Regions from separate parts of the Shewanella sp. ECSMB14101 genome, predicted to be linked through region 1. Evidence: predicted binding sites of a transcription regulator. Region 1 holds the regulator's gene; each other region holds the start of a gene.
What was found. Region 1 encodes NrdR, which represses ribonucleotide reductase genes. Its sites were predicted from a motif close to AAACACNANATNTNGTGTTT; they were not measured.

Region 1 (7,504 bases):
CAGTGGGAAAATATGCCCTGGCTGCACGATATCAGATGGCTTAGCATCACGGGCGACCGCCGCCTGAACGGTGACGGCTCTGTCATGGGCAGAGATACCCGTGGTCACACCTTCAGCCGCCTCGATAGACACGGTGAAGTTAGTGGAGAACTGAGCATTGTTGTTAGTTACCATCAGCGGCAGGTTAAGCTGCTCGCAGCGGGCCTTGGTCATGGTCTGACAGATGAGGCCGCGGCCATAGGTGGCCATAAAATTGATCGCCTCGGGCGTCACCAGGTTGGCGGCCATGATCAAATCGCCTTCGTTCTCTCTATCTTCGTCATCCATCAAGATAACCATCTTACCCAGACGGATATCTTCGATAATCGCTTCTATACTGTGTAGTGCCATTGTTAGACCTTGAATTGTTAGACCTTGAAATATTTTTATAGTAGGAGTTATTTAATCTGCTATTGGCTGGGATTGCCAGCGTCTATCTTAAAAAGCCGGAGCGAGCTAACAGATCCATAGTGACTGCTGAGCTTTTGGCTGGATTTTCCTCTGCCGACTGAAAACTTAGTAAGCGCTCCAAATGCCGGGCGATCAGATCCACCTCGATATTGACCCTGTCACCCGCCTTAAGATCGATGAGTGTCGTTTCGCTGGCGGTATGGGGCACTATGGTCAAACGAAAACGCTCACCATCAACCTCGTTTACTGTCAGGCTGACGCCATCTATGGTGATAGAACCTTTATGGGCGATATAGCGCGCCAATCCCTTAGGCGGGGTCAACCAGAATTCGATCGCCTTGCCGCGATACTGTCTGTCATCCACGTTGGCCACACCATCGACATGACCACTCACCATATGGCCACCAAGACGCGTTGTGGGGGTAACCGCCTTTTCCAGATTAACCTTTTGTCCCACCTGATAGTGAGCAAAGCCGGTAAGCGCAACGGTTTCGGCAGAAATATCCGCCACATAGCCATCGGCCATCTGCTCAACCACGGTCAGACACACGCCGTTGGTCGCTATGCTGTCGCCCAGCTTAACGTCACTTAAGTCCAGCTTGCCGCTAGCCACCGTCAGGCGAATATCATCGCCGCGACGTTCAATTTTTCTCAGGCTGCCTACAGCCTCAATTATCCCAGTAAACATGACTAACTACTCTTATCGCTAGGTAAATGATTGTGACTCAATTGAAAGGTAAAACGTCTATCGGCTCCAACGCGCCTTTCATCGCAAAGCTTTAGGGCAGGCAACTGCGCCATCTCAGTATAGTCTGGCAATGCCAATAGATTTCGCCCATGGCCACCTAAGATTTTCGGTGCCTGATACAACACCAACTCATCGGCAAGCCCTTGTGCCATAAAGGCGCCGGCCAGGGTCGCCCCGGCCTCGACCATCACACTGTTGACCTGAGTGCCCAGATGTTCAAGCAGCGCCTTTAACGGCACCTGTCCATTATCGCTCGGCAGTTGCAACTGACTCACCTGCTCAGGCCAGGCGCTCACCACGGCGTCAGGATAGGGCTGGCAGCTCACCAGTAGCACGGGCGAATCTGTGTCAAACAGCTTAGGCTTAGCCCCGAGGCGCGCGCGAGAATCGAGCACGACTCTCAGTGGCTGACGAATGTCGGCATCGGTTAGTTGCTCACCCAAGCCGCCCAGCTCCTGATGGCGAACATTAAGACTTGGGTCATCGGCCAGTACCGTCTCTATGCCGGTCACGACGGCATCAAAACGGGCGCGCATACGCTGCACATCACGGCGCGCCTCTGAACCTGTTATCCATTTAGAGACGCCGTTAGAGAGCGCCGTCTTGCCATCGAGACTCGCCGCCAGCTTGATGCTGACCCAAGGGAGGCCGGTACGCATACGTTTCATGAAACCTGGGTTGAGGGCGGCGGCATCTTCTTGTTGCAAGCCAACCTCGACCTGAATGCCAGCCTCTTCAAGCATCTTGATGCCACGGCCAGAAACTTGGGGGTTGGGATCGGTTACCGCCACCACGACGCGGGCCACTTGAGCCTTTATCAGCGCCTCGGCGCAGGGCGGTGTTCGCCCATAATGGCTGCAAGGCTCTAGGGTCACATAGGCGGTGGCACCTTTAGCTTTTTCACCTGCCATGCGCAGGGCATGCACCTCGGCGTGGGGACCACCAGCGGCGATATGAAAACCTTCACCCACCAGGGTTTCCCCTTGTACGATCACACAGCCGACATTGGGATTGGGGCTTGTGGTGTATTGCCCCTTGCGGGCCAATTGGATGGCGCGCGCCATCATCTGGGAATCAAATTTGGACCAAGCCATGTGTCGCTCGCCATCTCGTCAGAAAAAGGGGGAAGCCCCAGATACGCATTTGTCCTACTTGGCCGGTTTGGCCTTATCGTTTTGCAACTTGGCAATCGCCTCGCCAAATTCGGACACATCTTCGAAAGCGCGGTATACAGAGGCAAAGCGGATATAAGCCACCTTATCGAGATTCACCAGATGATCCATCATCAGGTTACCTATCATCTTAGAGGTCACCTCACGCTCGCCTGTGGCTCTCAGGGTCGATTTAATCTTGCTCAGCGCCTGCTCTATCTCATCCATGGACACTGGGCGCTTCTCTACCGCCCTCAGCATACCTCCGCGTAACTTATCTTCATCGAAGGGTTGGCGACTACCGTCTTGTTTAATCACTCTGGGCATCACCAGTTCGGCGCCTTCGAAGGTGGTAAATCTTTCATGGCAAAGCAGACACTCGCGGCGACGACGTACTTGATGACCATCGGCCACCAGACGAGAATCGATCACCTTAGTGTCGGTTGCGCTGCAAAACGGACAATGCATTGAGCCTCCAGCAAATGCTAATCAGTATCTCAGAGAGTTTTCCCTTGCAATAGATACAAAAATGGCCGCTACTAATATTAACATCAGTAGCGGCCATCGAAGTTTACCCGATTTAACCCTTAAGGTTAACCGTAAACAGGGTACTTAGCGCACAATTCAAGCACCTGGTTCTTCACGCGCTCGATAGTGGCTTCATTGCTGATGTCATCGAGAATGTCACAGATCCAGTTAGTCAGCTCAACCGCTTCAGCTTCTTTGAAGCCGCGACGAGTGATGGCTGGAGAACCGATACGCAGACCTGAAGTCACGAAAGGTGAGCGTGGGTCATTAGGTACTGAGTTCTTGTTTACCGTGATGTTGGCACGGCCCAGCGCCGCATCAGCATCTTTACCTGTGATATCTTTAGCGATCAGATCCAGCAGGAACAAGTGGTTTTCTGTGCCGCCAGATACTACATCGAAACCACGCTCGATGAAGGTATTAGCCATCGCCTTAGCGTTCACAACGACTTGCTGTTGATATTCCTTGAACTCAGGAGACAGCGCTTCTTTAAAGGCTACCGCCTTACCGGCGATAACGTGCATCAATGGACCACCCTGACCACCAGGGAATACCGCAGAGTTCAGCTTCTTGTACAGGTCTTCGTCATTCGCCGCAGACAAAATGATACCGCCGCGAGGACCGGCTAGGGTCTTATGGGTAGTAGAAGTTACCACGTGTGCATGTGGCACAGGGTTTGGATAAACACCGGCGGCGATCAGGCCAGCAACGTGTGCCATATCGACAAACAGGTAAGCACCAATCTTGTCGGCGATTTCACGCATACGTGCCCAATCGACGATGCCAGAATAGGCAGAGAAACCACCAATCATCATCTTAGGCTTGTGCTCAAGGGCCAGACGCTCCATCTCGTCGTAGTCTATCTTGCCAGACTCGTCGATACCGTAAGGAACAATGTTGTATAGCTTACCAGAGAAGTTAACCGGAGAGCCGTGAGTCAGGTGACCGCCGTGAGCCAGGTTCATACCCAGTACGGTATCGCCTGGTTGCAGTAGTGCCATGTAAACTGCGCTGTTGGCTTGTGAGCCGGAGTGAGGCTGAACGTTGGCGTATGTCGCGCCAAACAGTTCCTTGGCACGTTCGATGGCCAGGTTTTCAACGATGTCAACATGCTCACAACCGCCATAGTAACGCTTGCCAGGATAGCCTTCGGCGTACTTGTTGGTCAGCTGAGAACCTTGAGCCTCCATCACGCGAGGAGAAGTATAGTTCTCCGAAGCGATAAGCTCGATGTGCTCTTCTTGACGACGAGTCTCTTCCTGGATCGCTTGAAACAGTTGCGGATCAAAGTCAGCGATGTTCATCTCTTTTTTCAGCATTGGTCACTCCAGCTGTGAAAGTCTTATAAGGTAGGGTTGCGCGGTATTCTACAGTGCATTCGATCACAATCCCAGCATTTGCGACATGAAAATAGTTGCGATTAAGACTGAGAAATGCTCATCAAATTGGCCCTTAAGGCAAAATAACGCCACTGACGCCTTGTTTTGCAACAATTACTCTTTGATGCGGGATAAAAAGGCGCGATTACAGCCTTTTGTACGAAAACACTGTTTTGAAAACTTAACAACAAAGCTGGTCACTAACGGCCATTTCGTCTGCGTAATGGTCAACAAGTTGCAGCCAACAGCCTTGCTCGCGGCCATCGACCTCTCTTAAGCGATATGCGTATCTATGCAGCAGCTTGCTCAGCTGCAATGGTTTCATTCACCACGCAGTTTCAGGCCCAAGTTGTGGTGAATAGTCAACGCCAATTAAACGCGAACTCATTTCATTAATCGCCGTGTTATTACGTCCTGATGAACAAATGCGGCATTGAGGCTCGAAACAAAAGTTTGCCGCCATCGAATCAGGCACTAAAGCCGTCAAAAATCCGATTTAAGTTCAAACTCGATTGCAGTAGAATTGCCCCCATTGTTTCGTCAGTGAGTAAATTTTATGGCTCAGTTTGTATACAGCATGCTACGCGTGGGCAAGATAGTCCCGCCCAAGAAGCAGATCCTCAAAGATATTTCCTTAAGCTTTTTCCCCGGCGCTAAGATTGGTGTCTTGGGCCTCAACGGCTCGGGTAAATCCACCTTACTGCGCATCATGGCCGGTATCGATACCGAAATTGAGGGTGAAGCGCGTCCGATGCAAGATCTTAAGATAGGTTACCTGCCTCAGGAGCCTAAGCTAGATCCGAATCAAACCGTACGTGAAGCCATCGAAGAGGCCGTCAGCGAGGCCAAAAACGCCCTGACCCGTCTCGATGAAGTCTACGCCCTGTACGCCGAGCCTGATGCTGACTTCGATGCACTGGCCAAAGAGCAGGGAGAACTGGAAGCCATCATTCAGGCACAGGATGCCCATAACCTTGACAACATTCTTGAGCGCGCCGCCAACGCCCTGCGTCTGCCAGACTGGGACGAGAAGATTGAGGTACTCTCAGGGGGTGAACGTCGCCGTGTCGCCATCTGCCGTCTGCTGCTAGAAAAGCCAGACATGCTGCTACTGGACGAGCCGACCAACCACTTGGATGCAGAGTCTGTGGCCTGGCTTGAACGCTTCCTGCAGGAATACACAGGCACCGTTGTGGCCATTACCCACGATAGATACTTCCTCGACAACGCCGCAGGTTGGATCTTAGAACTCGACCGTGGTGAGGGTATCCCATGGGAAGGCAACTACTCTTCTTGGCTGGAACAGAAGGATGCGCGTCTGCAACAGGAATCAGCTGCCGAAAGCGCTCGTCAAAAGACAATTGCTAAGGAGCTTGAGTGGGTTCGCCAAGGTGCTAAGGGCCGTCAGTCTAAGGGCAAGGCCCGTATGGCGCGCTTCGAAGAGCTCAACACCAACGACTACCAGAAGCGTAACGAAACCAACGAGCTGTTTATTCCGCCAGGACCACGCTTGGGCGATAAGGTGATCGAGGTAAACAACCTCACTAAGTCATATGGCGATCGTGTGCTGATCGACAATCTGAGTTTCAGCGTTCCTAAGGGCGCTATCGTCGGCATTATCGGGGCTAACGGTGCCGGTAAATCGACCCTGTTCAAGATGATATCCGGTACAGAGCAACCCGATAGCGGTAGCATCGAGATAGGTGATTCGGTGCAGATCGCCTCTGTGGATCAGTTCCGCGACTCGATGAATGACAAGCACACAGTGTGGGAAGAGATCTCAGGCGGTCAGGATATCATGCGTATCAACAACACAGAGATCCCAAGCCGCGCCTATGTGGGTCGTTTCAACTTCCGCGGCGGCGATCAGCAGAAGATCATCGGCACCCTATCGGGTGGTGAGCGCAACCGTGTGCATCTGGCCAAACTGCTCCAGGCGGGCGGCAACGTGCTACTTCTCGATGAGCCAACCAACGATCTCGACGTCGAAACACTACGCGCCCTGGAAGAAGCCCTGCTGGAATTCCCAGGCTGTGCCATGGTGATCTCGCACGACCGTTGGTTCCTCGACAGAATCGCTACCCACATCCTGGATTACCGCGATGAGGGTCAGGTGAACTTCTACGAAGGTAACTACACCGAATACTCGACTTGGCTGAAAGAGACCCTGGGCACGGATGTGATTGAGCCGCACCGTCTTAAGTACAAGCGCATCAGCTAATTCGCAAAGTCTTACAAAAGTAAGCCAAGCGAATTAAGTCGAGCAAAAACCCAGACAAACGGAGGCAGAAGCCTCCGTTTTTTTATCGCATTTGACTAGATCTTCCCTCCCCCGACAGGCCATTCAAAACTCTCTGGCACCTAGGTAAAAGCGTGGTAGGATTGAACGCTTATCCGCCCACAAGATCAGAATAATAAAAGGATTTGTCTTGAAAAGATCACTCTGGCTAATGCCTGTAAACTCAGCGCTAAAGACTGCTATCTGGTGCCTGACCAGTTTGCTGCCCCTACAGACCGCATACGCCCAGACTCAAGTTGCGCAAGATACAAACGCAGTGACTCAAACGATTACTAATTCAAGCATTAGTGACGGCCCCTACCTATTTCTCAACCCCAAGGCCGAGATGGCCGATTGGATCTGTAAAGGCGAGCACAAGCAGACCCGCGTCAACCAAGGTAAATTACACCGCCCCGACCATTGTGGCCAGCTACCCGAGCCCGAGCTAAATCCACATGCCACTGAGATACTGGCCGACAGCTACCAAGGCGTCGATAAGATAGCGGCGCTCAGCGATGTTCATGGTCAATATGAGGTGCTCATTCAGCTGCTGCAACAACACAAAATCATAGATAAAAATAACGACTGGTCCTTTGGTAAGGGCCATATGGTGATGACAGGGGATATGTTCGACCGTGGCCCTCAGGTCAACGAAGTGCTCTGGCTGATGTATAAGCTCGACAAACAGGCCAAGGCCGCAGGTGGTCAACTGCACCTCTTGATGGGTAACCACGAGCAGATGGTGATGCGCGGCGATCTGCGCTATATCAACGAGAAATACCAAACAGCCAGCTCGCTGCTTAATCGCAGCTATGATGCTCTCTACGGCCAAGACAGCGAACTCGGCCAATGGCTGAGGAGTAAGCACACTATCGTGAAAATAAACGATACCCTGTTTCTACACGGTGGCATCAGCAAGGAGTGGGTCGACCGCGGGTTAACACTCGCCAGGGCCAATCGACTCTACCGG
Region 2 (7,504 bases), on a different contig from region 1:
CCCTTTCTCAGACCGAGCATTCTATGTGTTTTTGCCTAACAGTGAAATACCCGAGTGTTGAAATCGGTTATTGCTTCACCGCAACCACTTTGGCTCATAAGGATACGCTTTGACTGGCGTCAAGGCTATGAAGTCGCTCACGCCAGCATCAAATTTATCATTGCTTTAGCTTAAAAAGCCTTAGGTGCGTAGCCCGTTACCTGAGTGAGTCCCATCTGACGCCCTAACGCCGTCATAGGATGAACCACCACCAAGCCTTTCACCGAACGCTTAAGCTTACCCATATCGGCCTGCTCCGCCTTAGTGAGCGCGCGACTAAAAGCCAGCTCACTCACCTCTGAGCCTTTTTTGTTCAGTTGGCGGCTTTGCTGCTGCTTGACGTGGGTAATTTGCTTAGTTACCGCATTGATCTCTTGCTTAAACTGCAAAATCACCGCCTGATCACCACGTTTTTCAGCCGCATCTAACTTGCGGCGATACTTGTCGAGACGATCGTTCAATTGCTGTAACTCTTGCTTTAAATTCATTAACTTGCCTTAAAATCTAGCTAAAATACAAATGCAGCCCTTAGCTAAAAATAGGCTGCATCTGCAAAATTGGCGAACATTATACCACTAATGGGGAAGAAGCGGACAAGTCATCATGCCCAAAGACAGACTGTGCCATTAAATGACTTAAGCCTTAAACTCATGATTATCGCTAAGATAGTGGATCACCTGATTACTGCTGCCACGAAAAACCAAACTGGGATCGGCCAGCGATTGCTCAAACTTACCGTCCACCAACACATCCACGTAGGCGATCACCGCCCGCTGAGCAGGCGTGAGCTCATCTAAGGTATAACCCGTCCATAGCCAGATATCTTTGCCAGGGCACTCATTTTTTACCCTTTGCACCAAGGCCAGGATATCGTCCAAGTTCTGAGGGTATAACGGATCCCCTCCAGAGAGCGACAACCCACGGCGCTTGATACGGGTATCGTTCAAATCCTTAATCACCTGCTCAATCATCGCCTGATCAAAGAGGTGACCCGAGCAGGGATTCCAGGTCGATTGGTTGTAACAGCCGCGGCATTGATGCTCACAGCCAGACACAAACAGGGTCACCCTGGTGCCGGGGCCGTTCACCACATCGATGGGAAAATATTGATGATAATTCATGTATGCCTCACACAAAGATAGCAAGAGCCTATAGGCACCTTGCTATCTTGAGTTTCACCTAGCCACAGCACCTTTAACTAAGGTGCAGTCACCTCATTAGAGGTGCTTCACCCTGCGCTTCACCTCTTCCTGCTTACCATAGTTGAAGGGTCTGGCATCAGGACTACCGAGATAGCCGCATACCCGGCGGGTCACTGAAACCCTGCTCGGCTCATGGTTACCGCATTTAGGACAGGTAAAGCCCTTACTGGTACAGCTAAACTCGCCGGTGAAGCCACAGTCGTAGCACTCATCGATAGGTGTATTGGTCCCATAGTAAGGCACGCGGCTATAGCTGTAGTCCCAGACATCTTCCAGCGCCTCAATATTATTTTGCATATTGGGGTACTCGCCATAGCAGATGAAACCACCACTGGTGAGCGCTGGATAGGGCTGCTCGAAATCCAGCTTATCGTAAGGGTTAACCTTCTTCTCTACATCCAAGTGGAAACTGTTGGTGTAATAGCCGCGATCTGTCACGCCATCGATCACGCCAAAGGCCTTGGTATCTAGCTTACAGAAACGACTACACAGATTTTCACTCGGTGTGCTGTAGAGGCTAAAGCCATAACCTGACTCTTCACGCCAGCGCACGGTCGCCGCCTTAAGATACTCGATGATGGCAATCGCCTTCGCCCTCAGCTCCTCGCTGTCATACACATGGGTATCATTGCCATAAAGGGCATTGATGCTCTCATGGAGGCCGATATAGCCCAGAGAGATGGATGCACGGCCATTCTTGAAGATCTGGCTGATCTCATCATCGGCGCGCAGACGCACGCCACAGGCCCCTTCCATATATAAAATAGGTGCAACCCGAGCCTTAACGCCTTGCAGACGTTCGATACGGGTATCCAAGGCGCGGCGAGCAACGATTAAACGCTGATCGAGTAACTGATAGAAGCGCGCCTCATCTCCTTGCGCCTCGATTGCGATTCGAGGCAGGTTCAGGCTGACCACCCCTAAGTTATTGCGCCCTTCGTGTACCAACTCACCCTCTTCTTCATAGGTACCCAAGAAGCTGCGACAACCCATAGGCGTCTTAAAGGAACCTGTGACCTTCTCAACCTGCTCGTAGTTGAGAATATCGGGATACATGCGCATAGACGCACACTTAAGCGCCATCTGCTTGATGTCATAATTACAGTCGCCCGCCTTATGATTGATGCCGTCTCGAATCGCAAACACCAACTTAGGGAAAACTGCGGTTTTACGGTTCTTACCTAGACCCGTCATACGCACCTTCATCATAGAAGATTGGATAAGGCGTGACTCCCATGAAGTCCCCAGGCCAAAACCAAAGGTGACAAAAGGTGTCTGGCCGTTGGCGGTATGCAGGGTGTTGACCTCATATTCCAACGACTGGAAGGCATCGTGACACTCTTTCTCTGTCTGCGCCGTGGCAAACGCTTTGGCATCAGTGATACCCCAGGTCAGTGCCACCTGGTAATGCTTGTCGTAACTCTTGGCCACGAAAGGCGCCAGCACCTCATCGATACGGTTGATGGTGGTGCCGCCATAGATATGGCTGGCCACCTGGGCGATGATCTGCGCCGTCACCGCCGTGGCGGTAGAGATAGACTTAGGGGTTTCAATCTCGGCGTTGCCCATTTTAAACCCATGGGTCAGCATACCGGCCAGATCGATCAACATGCAGTTAAACATGGGGAAAAATGGCGCATAGTCGAGATCGTGATAATGGATCTCACCCGCTTCATGGGCAGAAACCACATCCCTTGGCAGAATATGACGGGTGGCATAGTGTTTAGCCACAATGCCCGCCAATAGATCGCGCTGGGTTGGGATAACCTTAGAGTCTTTGTTGGCATTTTCGTTGAGCAGACTGGCATTACTCTGCTCCACCAAGCCACGAATATCACGATTAAGGCGGCTGCTCAGCTCACGGTGAACATCTCTGTCGTGACGATACTCGATATAGACCCTGGCAAGTTGCTTATAGGGACCTTCCATCAGCTGATTTTCGACCGCATCTTGCAGATCGTGAATATCAACTTTGTCAAATTCCGCCACCGACTGACGTACTTGTTGGGCCACGGCCGTGGCATAGGCAACATCATCAATACCTGCCGAATTAGCTGCTGCGATCACAGCATCTCGAATCCTTGTTTCGTCAAAAGGCGTGCGGTAACCATCCCGCTTAATAACCACTGGCATTGTTCAATATCTCCTCAAGTAACGGCCAAACTAACACCATATATAGTGTCAATATAGTCGATGAACACAATATGTAGCGCATTAAGCTACAAGTTGCGAACAAGTACCTTGATCCAGATCATGAATTTACCGATGGAATTTTGCGACAAAAGATTACTGCCAACCAGGCCACTGATCGCCAAAACTAGCCTTGACCTCTCACTCAAACAAAGCTAGATACGGGATAAAAATGGGACAAGCTGTGAATAAATTACGTAATTCGTTTAGATAGCGCCAAATAACGCTGTAATTGCCCCGAAGCTTGTTGCGAACTTCCCGACGAGGCGGCCAATTGCATGGTCGATTTCAGTCCCTGCCACATCGACCTGTCGGCATCTGTCATAGCCTGATCGCCATTCACAAATACCGACAGCTGCGCCGAGACCCTGGCGGCCTTTTGATTCAATCCCTGGCTATCTAAGCCATCCATCTGCTTAAGCACGGACTCAGCGTCATCGAGAATAGACACCATAACACTGTCTGGCTTAGTTGCCTGTAATTGACTGCGCTGGGCGTTAATAAACTCAAGTAAGTTAGGCTGAGCTTCGTCGGCCTTGGGGATCTCAAACCCCGCCTGACCAAGGCGGGAGAGCTGACTTTCAGATAAGATGCCATCTTGATGCAGGCGTTGGATCAACTTAGGAATGTCTCCCAGGCCAAACTCACCAGAGGCAAAGAAATCTTTCGCCATGGCATCAATCTTTTGTGCCCTGGCCGCTCTGGCAGAAAAACGAACCTCTTCCTGTTTAATCTCAGGTCCAGTCGTCTGCTCCGGGGTCTGTGCCGCCTGGTGCGACAGGGTCACCTTTTCACCCGACAGATGACCATCGACACCCTTGTCCGTCTGACCATAGGTGTTGGCAATAAGACTCGCTTGTGAACCGCTAATGGCCTGGCTAATTGAATTCATTGTCAATTTTCCGACTGCTGCTAAGAATTATCTAAGCAATCAGCAAAAACCAGGCCATGGTTTAGATTATCTGGCTATTAAGCGGTTATGAGCCCTCAAGCTCATCGATACGAGCGCGAATGATATGTGCCACCAGCTTCACCGCCTCCTGACCCGCTTCTATCGCTTCTCTGGCGCGGTGAAACTCCATGGTGCCAATCTCCATCACATTGGGGGTAATGAGAATATCAGGCGGATCGCCCATCAGGCGCACCCGCTTGTGGCGCTGCTCTAAAATATCCATCGACTGAGACATCACGGCTAACATCCCAGGCTCACTGCGATTGCCTAACGAAAATTTATCGGTTAGGCCAGTGACATACTCTCGGCCCCTTGCCAACAGATCCATAAAGCCGCTCTCCAACTCTTTGTCGGCTTTGATCTGCTCGGCCGGGCTAGGTTTAACATCTGATGAGATAGCCACCGGCAGTTGCTGAACACGTGCCTTTCGGTGGGCATTAAGATCCACCGCAATCACAAGATCGACCCCCATGGCCCGACTGACAGACACAGGCACAGGGTTAACCACTGCGCCATCGACCAACCAACGATCGCCGACCCTGGCCGGTGGCAAAATTCCCGGCATAGAACAGGAGGCCCTGACCGCGTGGCGCAAGTTCCCCTGTTTAAACCAGATCTCCTGACCGGTATAAAGATCGGTCGCCACCGCCGCAAACGGCATCTGCATCTGCTCGATATCCAGGTTGCCGATATGCTGCTGCATCACATCAAACACCTTCTCGCCACCGATTAAGCCTCCTTTGCGCCAACTCAGATCCATCAGCCCCAACACATCCCAGCTGGAAAAGCTGCTGACCCAGGCCTCAAGATCATCCAGATTATCTTGCGCATAGGCTGCCCCCACCACGGCGCCAATAGAACAGCCCGCGACCTTATTGGGTAACACTCCCATACTTGCTAGCTCTTTAAGCACACCAATATGTGCCCACCCTTTTGCCGCACCGCTGCCCAGCGCTATGCCGATATTCGCCATACTCTCTTTAATACTCCCTGGGATAGTTGGCAAATCTCTGTTTGCCGACCTTAACTGAGTTCATTTTTCATCATAAGCCAAAGTCAGCCACCAAGCAGCCTGATCGGCACAAATATTTGTCATCGACCCGACAACACAATCCTGGCGCCTCAAGTCGATGGCTGAATCGTTCACGGCGATGTATAATGCGCCCCTATGGTTATTTTGGAGCACAGCATTGCAATTTTCAGATTTTTCACTCGATAAACGTCTATTGACCAGCCTTGAACATATGGGCATCGACACGCCGACCGAGATCCAAACGCAATCGATTCCCGTCGGCTTATCGGGAAGAGATCTCATGGCATCCTCAAAGACAGGCTCTGGCAAGACCCTCGCCTTCTTGTTGCCGGCAATGCAACGAGTCATCTCCACCAAGGCGTTAACTAAGCGCGATCCCAGGGTACTGATCCTGTTGCCGACGCGCGAACTGGCCACCCAGGTCTACAGTCAGCTACGCCTATTGGTGGCTAACACTCAATATAAGGCACTCAAGATCTTAGGCGGCGAAAACTTTAACGACCAGGCCAAGGCACTGGCTAAAGATCCTCATTTCGTCGTCGCCACGCCAGGACGTCTGGCCGATCACTTGGCGCAAAACCATCTATTTCTTAACGGCCTCGAGCTACTCATCTTAGATGAGGCAGACCGTATGCTAGATCTCGGCTTTGCCGACCAACTCAGAGCGATCAATCAGGCTGCTGACCACAAGCGTCGTCAGACACTGATGTTTTCAGCCACCTTAGATCATGGCCAAATCAACGAAATCGCCGCCGAGCTGCTTAAAGAACCCGAGCATGTCGCCATAGGTGAATCCCATGTCGAGAATCAGGACATTACCCAGAAGATTTACCTGTGTGACAACCTGAGCCATAAAGAGAAGTTACTGTTTCAACTGCTCAAACAAGAGCAACATAAGCAGGTCATTATCTTTACCGCGACCCGCGGCGACACCGACAGATTGGCGGCGGTACTGGCCGAGCAGGGACTTAGTACGGCATCCCTTAGCGGTGAGCTTAAGCAAGCAGCCCGTAACCAGATCATGGATCAATTCAGCCGTGGCCAGCAGCAGATCCTAGTGACCACAGATGTGGCCTCACGAGGCTTAGATCTACTGAACGTCTCTTTGGTGATTAACTTCGACATGCCTAAATTTGCCGAAGAGTATATTCACCGTATTGGCCGCACCGGCCGCGCCGGCGCCAAGGGCGATGCCATCTCATTAGTGGGGCCTAAAGACTGGGCCAACTTCAAACAGGTTCAATTGTTCCTGCGAAGGAACTTTGAGCTGAGTGAGCTGGAAGGACTGGAACCTAAATTTAAAGGGCTAAAAGACGCGCCCAAGCAAGCCAAGCAAAAGGCGAAATCTCAGCATAAACCTAAGACAAAAGCGGATAAAGGTGCCAGCGCCGGCAAATCGAAAGCCCAGCGCGATAGACGCTTTATCACAGGTGTCGATATTGGTGACGCGCCTATGCTGCGTAAACCTAAATCAAAACTGCAAGATACGCCTGAAGATTAAGCTTGGCTAATACCTTGTGAGCTAGTATCTCTTTAACATCAAGCGGTCTCAATGACCGCTTTTTTTATCTCAGCCTTTTTATCCGACTCTTCTCTAAGCTTCCGCGAGGCCAGCAAAGCATCCCCGTGGCGATTTTCCCGCAACAACTAGTGCTCAATCCGGTCAATTAAGGTTACAATAGCCGCCATTGTTTTTTTTATTAGGGTTATCATGAGAGTTTGTGGCGTTGAGTTAAAAGGTGGCGAAGCCATCATCTGTTTGTTGAGCTATGAAGGTGAGACCTTTAACGTCCCTGATTGCCGTTCTCGCTCGCTGACTATCTCCAATTCGGCCAAGACTGAGTCGATTAAAGAGTTTCACTTTGCCTTTAGCAAGCTGATGGAAGATTACAAGGTCGACGAAGTGGTCATCATCGAACGCGAACAAAAAGGCAAACTGGCCGGTAGTGCCACCAGTTTTAAGATGGAGGCGGCCATTCAGCTATGCGGTCTGCCGGTACACCTGATCTCGCCGGTCAACATCAAAGAGCAGCTTAAGCGCAATCCACCTATGGTCGATTTCGACGGCCTGGATCTAAAACGTTTTCA
Region 3 (7,504 bases), on a different contig from region 1:
ATCACCGTTGGTGATATCAACACCGATCAGCTGATCACCATCTTTAAGGTTAACGGCAATAATACCGTTTGCTCTTGGACGAGAGTACTGCTCAAGGGATGTCTTCTTCACAGTGCCGTGAGAGGTCGCCATGATCACATACTTATCGGCGTCATAATCGCGGACCGGCAAAATAGCGGTAATACGTTCGCCTTCAGCGAGCGGTAGCAGGTTAATGATTGGACGACCACGCGCTTGACGGCTTGCCAGCGGCAGTTGATACACTTTCAACCAATACATCTTACCAAAGTCAGAGAAACACAAGATGGTGTCATGAGTGTTAGCAACTAGCAGTTTTTCGACGAAATCTTCGTCTTTGACCTTAGTCGCCGCCTTACCCTTACCACCACGGCGCTGTGCCTGGTAATCGCTAAGCGGTTGATACTTGGCATAACCCAGGTGTGATAGGGTTACAACTACATCTTCTTCGTTAATCAGATCTTCAAGACTGATATCCACCGCCGAAGCATTCAGCTCGGTGCGGCGCTCATCACCGAAGTTTTCCAGCACTTCCTGAAGTTCTTCTTTAATCACTTCCATCAAGCGCTCTGGACTGCGCAGGATATAAAGCAGCGCGGCGATAAGTTCGAGTAACTCTTCGTATTCGCCTAGGATCTTCTCATGTTCCAGACCGGTCAGCTTGTGCAGACGCAGGTCCAAGATAGCCTGTGCTTGTTGCTCGGTCAGGAAGTAAAGTCCATCACGAATACCATACTCAGGGGCTAACCATTCTGGACGCGCGGCGTCATCGCCCGCTTTTTCAAGCATGCCCTGTACATTGCCAAGTGCCCAACCTTGCTCGATCAACTTCACTTTAGCTTCGGCTGGTGTCGGCGATGCCTTGATCAGCGCGATGATAGGATCGATATTAGCCAGCGCAATGGCTAGTGCTTCAAGGATATGGGCTCGATCACGGGCTTTACGCAATTCAAATACTGTACGACGCGTTACCACTTCACGACGGTGAAGAATAAAGCATTCCAGCATCTCTTTAAGGTTGAATAGCTTAGGTTGACCATTGGTCAACGCCACCATGTTGATACCGAAAGAGGTTTGTAACTGCGTCTGAGCGTAAAGGTTGTTGAGGATCACCTCACCCACTTCACCACGCTTCACTTCTATAACGATGCGCATACCGTCTTTATCAGACTCATCGCGCAGACCGCTAATGCCTTCAATCTTCTTATCTTTAACCAGTTCGGCAATCTTTTCGATCAGTCGAGCCTTGTTAACCTGATAAGGGATCTCGGTAACGATAATCCGCTCACGACCATTATCTTCGGTTTCGACTGAAGCACGGGCGCGCATAACCGCTTTACCGCGACCAGTCTTATAAGCATCTTCTATCCCCTTACGGCCATTAACGATAGCGGCTGTTGGGAAGTCTGGACCTGGAATATGCTCCATCAGCTGCTCAATTGACAGGCTTGGCTCATCGATAAGCGCCAAACAGCCAGAGATCACTTCTGATAGGTTATGAGGGGGAATGTTTGTTGCCATACCCACGGCAATGCCCGATGAGCCGTTAACTAACAGGGCTGGAATACGGGTGGGCAATACGGCCGGGATCTGCTCAGTGCCGTCATAGTTAGGCACATAATCGACGGTTTCCTTTTCTAAGTCAGCCAGTAACTGATGGGCTAACTTATCCATACGAATTTCGGTATAACGCATAGCCGCTGCAGCGTCACCATCGACCGAACCAAAGTTACCCTGGCCATCGACTAAGGTGTAACGCATTGAGAAAGGCTGCGCCATACGCACGATAGTGTCATACACCGCCGAGTCGCCATGGGGGTGATATTTACCTATCACGTCACCGACAACACGTGCCGACTTCTTGTAAGGCTTGTTCCAATCGTTCTTCAACTCGTTCATCGCAAAGAGTACGCGGCGATGAACCGGCTTTAAGCCATCGCGTACATCGGGTAACGCTCGGCCAACGATCACGCTCATGGCGTAATCTAAATATGAATTCTTTAATTCGTCTTCAATATTAATTGGTGTTATAGATGAAGCCAGATCAGTCATAAACTGCTCGATCCCTTGAAATTTAGCTGACAAAATACTGCTTAAAAACCAGGCAATATATCGTCAAGCCTGAAAACGTGATTTGGCATTCTAACACAGATATTTAAAGGCGCTAGACCCTATTGAAATTTCCCGCCAAATATCTGATTAGCGCAGTAAAGCCTGCTCGATTTAGCTTTAGATGAACGCTTTAACAGCAATCTCACCCCAGCGGTTAGATTTTCGATGGGATCTCCTTTGTTTATCTAAGGCTATGAGTATAATAGCCCTAACATTCTTTCCCCTTCAGAGGTTTGACCGTGCCTAACCAATCTGTGACTCACAATGTCAACGTTGATCCACAAGAAATTGCAAAATTTGAAAAGATGGCTGCTACCTGGTGGGATCCCGAAGGGGAATTTAAGCCTATTCATAAGCTAAACCCCTTAAGGTTGAATTTTATCGATCAGACAGTTGGTGGCTTGTTTGGCAAGTCAGTGCTGGATGTTGGCTGTGGCGGCGGGATTCTCTCTGAAAGCATGGCACGTCTTGGTGCCAAGGTAGACGGAATTGATATGGGCGCCGAGCCCCTTGATGTGGCGAAACTCCATGCCTTAGAAACAGGGGTTGAGATCAACTATATTCAGACTACCGCAGAGCATCACAGAGACAGCCATCAAGGTTTGTATGATGTGGTGACCTGCATGGAGATGTTAGAGCATGTGCCCAACCCAGCATCTGTGATCAAAGCTTGTAGCGATATGGTAAAGCCCGGCGGCTGTGTATTCTTCTCAACCATTAACCGTAATCTAAGAGCCTATGTTGAAACGGTTATTGGCGCTGAGTACCTATTAAAGATGTTGCCTGTCGGCACACATGACCATAAGAAGTACATAAAACCTGCCGAGTTGATAGGTATGGCCGAAAAGGTGGATCTAGAATGCACTGATGCGACTGGCATTACCTATAACCCGCTGACCGATATCTTTCGTTATACCAAGAGCCTGGATGTCAACTATATGATAGCCACGGTTAAGCAACTTGATGACTAAAACCGGAATAATTAAAGCCGGAATGACTAAGCCAGAATTGATTAAAGGGGTGCTGTTCGATCTCGACGGCACCTTAGTCGATACGGCGCCCGACCTTGTTCAGGCGCTCAATTTGGCGCTGGCTGACTTTGGCTATCCGACTAAATCTTTGGTAGAGGTCAGAGACGCCGCCTCTAACGGCAGCCTTGCCCTGGTGAACGCCGCCGAGCCACACATTGATGAGGCGGAAAAGACGGCAATTCAACAAGCTCTGCTGCACCATTATCACCAGGTCAATGGCGATCAAGCGCAGCTATTTGACGGTATAGCCCCCCTGCTTACCCACCTTTGTGAGCTAGACATTCCCTTTGGCGTGGTAACCAACAAGGCTGCACGCTTTGCGCGTCCCTTGCTTCACCGTCTCGAACTGGCCCATTTAATGCCAGCGATTATTAGTGGTGACTCGACAACCCAGAGCAAACCTAATCCCGCTCCGATGCGCTTAGCGGCCCAGCAACTTGACGTACACTGCAATCGCATACTCTATCTTGGAGATGCCAGGCGCGACCTTGAAGCGGCGTGCAACAGTCAGATGCTCGGTGGGATCGCCCATTGGGGTTATATCGCAAACAATGACCAAGCAGAGCTCTGGCCCCATGATTATGGGTTTACCACCCCAATAGAAGTGATTGAATTGCTAAAGTAGAGTAAGTCGCTGTAAAAGGTGACAAATCGCACATCACCCTCTTCAGTTGTGTGAGTCTGTCCAAATCTGAACTTATGGATGTGATTAAGATCCTTTTTCAACGGCGATCGATCCCAAGGATCTGAGCAATATTTTAGCTTTCGCGACACAACAAATCAGTCGCCTAAAAGTTGACCTAACCAGGCTATCGTAATTGAAAACAAGGGTTAAAGGTAAGCCGTTACTAACCCCATGCGTTACCCCCAAGATATCCACAACTTGTCCCCTAAAAACCCGCTTGCAATATCGCACCAACCTCACTATCTTGTATCCTATCAAATAAAAAACACCATATATTGTGTATGGTCAGCGGTCGAAGCCACTAGAACAGCTGTAGTGCTCAGGTACTTTTTTAACATCTTCGATTGTTTTTACATGGAAACGTAGGGTGAACATCTCAGCTCACCCATAGCGATATTTAATTCAAGGCTTATCTTCAATGAACAGCAATATGCAAGTCACAAAGCGCAGTGGCGAACGTGAAACTATCGATCTCGATAAGATCCACCGAGTGATCACTTGGGCGGCCAAAGGACTGAATAACGTCTCAGTATCAGAAGTCGAATTACGTTCTCACCTTCAGTTTTATGATGGGATCCCAACCGAAGCGATTCATGAAACCATTATTAAGGCTGCAGCCGATCTGATCTCTCCTGAGTCGCCGGATTATCAGTTCCTCTCTGCGCGCCTGGCAATCTTCCACCTGCGTAAAAAAGCCTTTGGCCAGTTTGAGCCGCCAAAGCTTTATGATCATGTCGTAAGACTGGTGGAGATGGGTAAGTATGACACGCATATTCTGAACGACTATAGCCGCGACGAACTTGACCTGCTAGACAGCTATATCGATCATTGGCGAGATATGAACTTCTCTTACGCCGCCGTGAAGCAGCTAGAAGGCAAGTATCTGGTACAAAACCGCGTCACCCACGAAGTTTATGAGAGCGCTCAGTTCCTCTATATTCTGGTGGCGGCCTGTCTGTTCGCTGACTACCCCAAAGAAACGCGTCTTCAGTATGTGAAAGATTTCTATGACGCGACCTCTACCTTTAAGATCTCGCTACCTACGCCTATCATGGCCGGCGTGCGTACACCTACGCGTCAGTTTAGCTCCTGCGTATTGATCGAGTGTGGAGACAGCCTGGATTCAATCAATGCTACTGCTTCATCTATCGTGAAGTATGTATCACAGCGTGCAGGTATCGGGGTCAATGCTGGCCGTATTCGCGCCTTAGGTAGTCCAATTCGTGGTGGTGAAGCCTTCCACACGGGTTGTTTACCTTTCTATAAGTATTTCCAGACCGCAGTAAAGTCTTGCTCACAAGGTGGCGTTCGCGGCGGCGCAGCGACCCTCTTCTACCCTATGTGGCACCTTGAAGTAGAATCGCTGCTGGTATTGAAGAACAACCGCGGTGTCGATGATAACCGTATTCGTCACTTAGATTATGGCGTGCAGCTTAACAAGCTCATGTATCAGCGTCTGATCCAAGGCGGCATGATCACCCTGTTCAGTCCATCTGACGTACCAGGCCTATATGATGCCTTTTTTGAAGATCAGGCAGAATTCGAACGTCTGTACCTTCAATATGAGCAAGATGAGAGCATTCGTAAGAAGCAGATCAAGGCTGTCGAGTTGTTTTCACTAATGATGCAGGAGCGTGCCTCAACCGGTCGTATCTACATCCAGAACGTCGATCACTGTAATACCCACAGTCCGTTTGATTCCAAGGTTGCGCCCGTTCGTCAGTCAAACCTCTGTCTAGAGATAGCACTGCCGACTAAGCCACTGAACAACATCGACGATCCTGATGGAGAGATTGCACTTTGTACTCTGTCGGCCCTCAACCTGGGTGCGATAAAAAGCCTAGATGAGCTGGAAAACCTGTCAGATCTAGCGGTGCGCGCACTCGATAGTCTGCTTGATTACCAAGACTATCCCATCATTTCGGCGCACAAAGGCTCGATGAACCGTCGTACCTTGGGCATAGGCGTGATTAACTTTGCCAACTACTTGGCTAAAGAAGGCGTACGTTACTCAGACGGCAGCGCCAACGGCATCACCCATAAGACTTTCGAAGCTATACAGTATTATCTGCTGAAGGCATCGATGAACCTAGCGAAAGAGAAAGGTGCATGTCCAGCCTTCCACGAAACCAATTACGCTAAGGGTATCCTGCCAATCGATACCTATAAGCGGGACCTGGACAAGATCTGTGACGAACCTCTGCACATGGATTGGGACGCGCTACGTGAGGAGATTAAGACTCACGGCCTGCGTAACTCTACTCTATCTGCACTGATGCCATCTGAGACCTCTTCGCAGATCTCTAACGCCACTAACGGTATCGAGCCACCACGCGGCTTGATCAGTGTTAAAGCCAGTAAAGATGGTCAGCTAAAACAGGTGGTTCCTGATTTCGACAAGTACCAATACAGCTATGAGCTGCTTTGGCAGATGCCAAGCAACGATGGTTACCTACAACTTGTCGGTTTAATGCAGAAGTTTGTTGACCAGTCTATTTCGGCCAACACCAATTATGACCCTAGCCGCTTCCCTGGCTCTAAGGTTCCTATGCAGGTGTTGCTTAAAGATCTGCTTACTGCATACAAATATGGTGTGAAGACACTTTACTATCACAACACACGTGATGGCGCGTCAGACAAATATGACGACATTACCGCCATCGAGAAAGAAGACGACAGTTGCGCAGGCGGCGCATGTAAGATCTAACTCTTAGTGTTTTAACCTTTTAACAGGGGGCGAGCGCCCCCTTTATCGGAAGATAGAAAAATGGCCTATTCTACATTTTGTCAAACACCTAATAATGCCCTGCTAGAACCTATGTTTCTCGGTCAGCCGGTTAACGTCGCTCGCTATGACCTACAAAAGTATAAAGTATTCGAAAAGCTTATCGAGAAGCAACTTTCTTTCTTCTGGCGCCCCGAAGAGGTAGACGTTAGTAAAGATAAGATTGACTATGCGGCGCTGCCGGATCATGAGAAGCATATCTTTATCTCGAATCTTAAATATCAAACGCTGCTGGATTCTATCCAGGGACGCTCGCCAAACGTGGCTTTCCTGCCGCTTGTGTCACTGCCTGAGTTAGAGACGTGGATCGAGACCTGGTCTTTCTCTGAAACCATTCACTCACGCTCTTACACTCATATCATTCGTAATATCGTCAACGATCCTTCTGTTGTATTTGATGACATAGTGCAAAATGAAGAGATCCTTAAGCGCGCCAGTGATATCGCCGATTATTACGACAAGCTGATTGAATTGAGCCAAGCCTATCACCTGATGGGCGAAGGCACCCACGAGATCAATGGTAAAACCATTATCGTCAGCAAGCGCGAGATAAAGAAAGCCCTTTACCTCTGCATGATGTCAGTTAACGTGTTAGAAGCGATCCGCTTCTACGTCAGCTTTGCCTGTTCTTTTGCCTTTGCCGAGCGCAAGGTGATGGAAGGTAACGCCAAGATCATCCGTCTCATCGCACGAGATGAAGCCCTGCACCTAAACAGCACCCAGCATATCCTCAAGATAATGCAAGGTGGCAAAGACGATCCTGAAATGGCAGAGATCGCCAAAGAGTGCGAACAAACGGCAATCGATATCTTCGTAAAGGCGGCCGAGCAAGAAAAAGAATGGGCTAAGTACCTGTTTAAAGATGGCTCTATG

Region 2: the regulator NrdR is predicted to act here: its motif matches at 3,406-3,425, upstream of nrdD (anaerobic ribonucleoside-triphosphate reductase).
Region 3: the regulator NrdR is predicted to act here: its motif matches at 4,110-4,129, upstream of nrdA (class 1a ribonucleoside-diphosphate reductase subunit alpha).

The regions. Positions count from the first base shown of each region.
Region 1 covers NZ_JSFF01000005.1:161,165-168,668, forward strand. The annotation lists gene ribBA (bifunctional 3,4-dihydroxy-2-butanone-4-phosphate synthase/GTP cyclohydrolase II) at 1-390, opposite strand, end outside; gene NY07_RS06850 (riboflavin synthase) at 473-1,138, opposite strand; gene ribD (bifunctional diaminohydroxyphosphoribosylaminopyrimidine deaminase/5-amino-6-(5-phosphoribosylamino)uracil reductase RibD) at 1,141-2,292, opposite strand; gene nrdR (transcriptional regulator NrdR) at 2,347-2,817, opposite strand; gene glyA (serine hydroxymethyltransferase) at 2,943-4,196, opposite strand; gene NY07_RS19525 (hypothetical protein) at 4,438-4,581, opposite strand; gene ettA (energy-dependent translational throttle protein EttA) at 4,813-6,477, shown strand; gene NY07_RS06875 (metallophosphoesterase) at 6,707-7,504, shown strand, end outside.
Region 2 covers NZ_JSFF01000001.1:552,493-559,996, reverse strand. The annotation lists gene NY07_RS02410 (YibL family ribosome-associated protein) at 171-527, opposite strand; gene nrdG (anaerobic ribonucleoside-triphosphate reductase-activating protein) at 675-1,160, opposite strand; gene nrdD (anaerobic ribonucleoside-triphosphate reductase) at 1,257-3,374, opposite strand; gene NY07_RS02395 (hypothetical protein) at 3,625-4,323, opposite strand; gene rssA (patatin-like phospholipase RssA) at 4,409-5,356, opposite strand; gene NY07_RS02385 (DEAD/DEAH box helicase) at 5,574-6,917, shown strand; gene NY07_RS02380 (DUF3010 family protein) at 7,128-7,504, shown strand, end outside.
Region 3 covers NZ_JSFF01000028.1:29,603-37,106, forward strand. The annotation lists gene gyrA (DNA gyrase subunit A) at 1-2,070, opposite strand, end outside; gene ubiG (bifunctional 2-polyprenyl-6-hydroxyphenol methylase/3-demethylubiquinol 3-O-methyltransferase UbiG) at 2,385-3,101, shown strand; gene NY07_RS16810 (HAD family hydrolase) at 3,124-3,786, shown strand; gene nrdA (class 1a ribonucleoside-diphosphate reductase subunit alpha) at 4,265-6,553, shown strand; gene nrdB (class Ia ribonucleoside-diphosphate reductase subunit beta) at 6,614-7,504, shown strand, end outside.